One region of the Brevundimonas fontaquae genome, then DNA from elsewhere that is predicted to be linked to it. Evidence: riboswitches for the same ligand, from Rfam matches in the RefSeq annotation. Region 1 holds a riboswitch; the other holds the start of a gene.
The links. A riboswitch is a leader RNA that binds a small molecule or an ion and turns the genes downstream of it on or off. The one in region 1 is predicted to bind cobalamin.
Positions count from the first base shown of each region.

Region 1 (2,198 bases):
GGCCCAGCCCAGGGCGATCTCGACGCTGTCGGCCGTTTCCGGCTTCAGCTCGGGATAGGGCCGCGGCGCAAAGCAGAAGTCGCAGACCGCTTGGCTGACCGTCGGCGACTTGAAGCCCGTGCCGTAGGCGCCCGACAGTATGAAGCCGCCGGCCAGGTCATAGGCCGCCGACACCCGCCCCGTCGTCTTGGAGCCGAAATCGTCGGTGTTGTCGTAACGCAGTCCGCCCGTCAGGTTCAGCGCTCCGACATCGTATTGGGCCACGCCGAACACCGAAGTGATCGACAGGTCGCGCGACAGGCCCGACGACAGGGCCGCCGAGGCCTCGTTCCGCTCGACGCCGAACGCATAGTCGATGTCCTGCGCCTGGCCGTTCGCCTGCCAGCGATAAGCCTGACGGTCGCCGGTGAAGGTCGAGCCGAAGCCGCCGCTGACCGAGCTGCGATCCAAATCCGACGCCGAGACGCTGAACTGATGCGTCAGGCCCAACGCCTTGGCCGTCACGCGGCCGAAGCCCGACCATTGCTCGCTTTCCTGGGTATCGGCGGTGTCGGCCAGAGTAAAGCTCGGCGCCGGGAAGCCGTCGATATCGGCCTTGGACTTGTTCCAGCGCACCGATCCATCGACCTTGACCGCATAGGACAGGACATATCGCCCCTTGGCGCCGAGCGTCGTGCTGCGGAAGCCGTCGGCTTCGGTGTTGCCGTCCGCCTCGTCCGCCGCCGAAATCCCGTCGGTGTCGAAGCGCGAGGCATAGGCGCTGAAGGCGTAGGTCTCGTTGGCGACACCCGCCGACACCCGCCCCCGCACGGTGTCGAAGCTGCCGGCCTCGGCCTCGGCGCGCAGGCCGTCGATCTCTTGCGTCGTGAACGAAATCACCCCGCCGATGGCGTCGGATCCCCACAGCGACGACTGCGGGCCGCTGAGCACTTCGATGCGCGCAATATCGGCCAGTTCGAAGCTGGAGAAGTCATAGGCTCCGTTCGGCTCGGCCGCATCGTTGACCGGCGCGCCGTCGACCAGGACCAGGGTCTTGCCGGGCGTCGCGCCGCGCATCCGCACCTGGGCGACGCCGCCGAACGCGCCCGAACGCGTCACCGACAGACCCGGCACATCGGCCAGGATGTCGGCGGCGAAGATCGCGCCGCGCTGCGCGATGGTCTTGCCGTCGATGACGCGGGCGCCGGGCGTGTCGGCGACGATGGCCGGGATGCGGGTGGCGGTGACGATCACCTCGTCCAGCTGGGTCGCGTCCTCGGCAAAGGCAGGCGCGGCGAAGGCGGCCGCAATCGCCGCCGTCGAAAGAAGAATGGAACGCTTCATTGAGCGATACCCCCGTGTTCGGTCCCGCGAATGCGCGCGAGAGACCGTCATGAGCGAACCGACCCGCCAGACCGCTTGAGGGTCTGGACGGCGCAAGGTCGGGTCGCTTCCACGGAGAAACCGCGCTGCTGTCTGGTCCCGGACAGGAGCGAGCGACGTCGGCGGCCAGGTCTCCTGGCTTGCGGGTCGTAAACCGCCGTCCTCGCCTTCCCAGTTTCCCAGTGGCGCCGGGATCGAAACCCCGGACGGACGACGCTCTCGCCGCCTACAGTTGCGGGCACAGCCACGGCGTCACACCGTGTTCCCTTAACCGCCTGACGCGGCCTATCGCAGGGCCGACAAGCCTGTGCAAGAGCCGGTCAACGGCCTTGAGCCGCCGGGCGCGATCCGTCACCCTGTGGCCACATGAACGCGCCCATCTCTCATCCCCCGGAAATCGCCGCCTCGCTGGAAGGGGCGACGCCGTTCATGGCGCAATATCTGACGGCCAAGGCGGGCCAGCCGGACGCCATCCTGTTCTTCCGTATGGGCGACTTCTACGAGCTGTTCTTCAAGGACGCCGAGGTCGCGGCGGCGGCGCTCGGCATCACCCTGACCAAGCGGGGCAAGCATCAGGGCGAGGACATTCCGATGGCCGGCGTGCCGGTCCATGCGATGGAGGGCTACCTCGCCCGGCTGATCCGCATCGGCCACAAGGTCGCCATCTGCGAACAGCTGGAAGACCCCGCCGAGGCCAAGAAGCGCGGCGGCAAGGCCGTGGTGCATCGCGGCGTGGTCCGGGTCGTCACCCCCGGCACCCTGACCGAGGACAGCCTGCTGGACGCGCGCGGCGCCAACCGCCTGGCGGCGGTCGCGGTGCGTAAAGGTCGAGCCGC
Region 1 covers NZ_CP070968.1:854,959-857,156, reverse strand. Annotated here, with positions in the region: gene JX001_RS04085 (TonB-dependent receptor plug domain-containing protein) at 1-1,323, opposite strand, end outside; cobalamin riboswitch at 1,470-1,678, opposite strand; gene mutS (DNA mismatch repair protein MutS) at 1,729-2,198, shown strand, end outside.

Region 2 (2,198 bases), 530 kb from region 1:
ACCGGACGTCTGGCTTGGACATCGACCAGGTTCGACGCCAGCGCCGAGGTTCGCCACGTCGGAGAACAGGACCGCGTCGCCAACGCGTTCGAACTGCCGACCGAAGACTACACCCTAGTCAACGCTTCGGTCGCGGTCCGCCCCTTCGCCCAGCAGAACGTCACCCTGTTCGCCGAGGCGCGGAACCTGACGGACGAGGAAGCCCGCGAACACGTGTCCTTCCTCAAGGATATCGCCCCTCTGCCGGGGCGCAACCTTCGGGTCGGCGTCGCCTACCGCTTCTGACGAACATCGAGAGCCTTCGGCGCAGCCTTGGTTGCGCCGAAGGCTCACACGCGTCGGCGAACGCGAACCGCCTCCGTGCGTTGATCGCCCATGACCGACAAAGAACCCCGCAAAGTCCCGATTGGCTACGAAGACCGGCCCGACAAGCCGACACGCGGCGCCTTTCGCATCACGGCCCTCGCCATAGCGGCCGCAGCCGTCGTCTTCCTGACGCTGATCGCTGTCGTCGTCATACGAAGCGGCGGGATTTAGTCGCGTTCCCGCAGCGGGCCGAGTTGCTGTTAAGAACAGCTCGCTCGGTCTCTCCCTGAGACGCCTAAACTTTTCGCAATAGGCGTGCCTGGCGTCAGCAAAGCGCAGTGAGTAGCCATCACTGACCGCTAAAGCACCACCTACGAAGCGTGTTTGAATATACGCTTCCTGATCGCTCACTTCATGCGGTCTCGCCTTTGGTGGACGTGATCTCCATGCATGACAGGCCAGTCGCTTCGCTGTTCACCTCGCTCAAATCTAGAAGGCGATGCTTTCTGAGGCTATAAGGATATCCTTATGTGTTTCTTGACTTCGGCGCCGGGTGCGCGTCTCATGAAAAGGTCGAGGTTCTGCGCGTCGCTTCCGGGCGATGCGGAGCTAAGAGGGAAGCCGGTGTGATGCCGGCGCTGCCCCCGCAACTGTGAGCGGCGAGCCGAAGGTCCATTTCGTGTCACTGACGTCTTCGGACGTTGGGAAGGCCGGACCTGAAGCCGTGACCCGTGAGCCAGGAGACCTGCCCCGACAGATAACGTCCTCCGGCGGGGTGTCCGGTCAGGCCGCATGAACGCCGCGACGGGACGACTGCGCGCGAGCGGTCGCGCGTCCCTGTCCGCTGTCTCGCCACAGCATCAACGGCAGAGACCATGGCGAGCAGCGACTTCACCTTCAGGATCAAGCGGACTGCGCTCGACGAAGACTATCGTCCCGCCGAGACGACCAGGATCACCACCAATTTCGCCAATCTGGCGCGAGGCGAGAGCCGCCGAGACAATCTGCGCAACACCCTGCGGATGATCGACAATCGCTTCAACTCGCTGGCGCATCACGACAATCCGAGGGGCGATCGCTACGCGCTGGAGCTTCAAATCGTCTCGGTCGAGATGAGCCTTTGCTCGGAGCGCGACGACGCCTTTCCCCTGATCGAAATCCTTCAAACGACGATCATCGACAGGGAGACGCGCCGGCGGATCGATGGGATCGTGGGCAATAATTTCTCCTCCTACGTTCGCGACTACGACTTCAGCGTGGTTCTGCCCGAACACCTGAAGGCGCATCCGAACGGCGGCGTGCCGGACGATTTCGGCGATCTGCACGGCAAGCTGTTCCGGCACTTTCTGGCGTCGGGCGCCTATCGCGACAACTTCGCCAAGCCGCCGATCATCTGCCTCAGCGTCTCAAGCAACAAGACCTATCATCGCACCGGCTTCGACCATCCCGTGTTGGGCCTGGAATACGCCAACGACGCCTTCTCGCCGACCGACCGGTATTTTGAGAAGATGGGGATGAAGGTTCGCTACTTCATGCCACCGGGCAGCGTGGCGCCGTTCGCCCTGTACCATATCGGCGACCTGACCGGCGGCTACACCGACCTCGAACTGGCCAGCACCATCGCCACGATGGAGACCTTCCAGAAGATCTATCGGCCCGAAATCTACAACGCCAACTCCCCGGCGACCGAGCAGTATCAGCCCAGCCTGAAGGCGCAGGACTATTCGCTGACCCGCATCGTCTACGACCGCGACGAGCGTAGTCGGCTGGCCGTCGAGCAGGGCCGTTTCGTCGAGGAGCGGTTCATCAAGCCGCACCGCGCCCGTCTCGATCAATGGTCGGCCGCCTTCGCCGCCGCCTGATCAGTTTCCAGATTTCAGAGCCTCCCCGCA
Region 2 covers NZ_CP070968.1:322,047-324,244, forward strand. Annotated here, with positions in the region: gene JX001_RS01525 (TonB-dependent receptor) at 1-285, shown strand, start outside; gene JX001_RS01530 (hypothetical protein) at 376-537, shown strand; cobalamin riboswitch at 866-1,073, shown strand; gene JX001_RS01535 (DUF1852 domain-containing protein) at 1,182-2,168, shown strand; gene JX001_RS01540 (methionine synthase) at 2,198-2,198, shown strand, end outside.
Region 2: linked by a shared signal. The riboswitch ahead of JX001_RS01535 (DUF1852 domain-containing protein) and the one ahead of JX001_RS04085 (TonB-dependent receptor plug domain-containing protein) in region 1 are both predicted to bind cobalamin.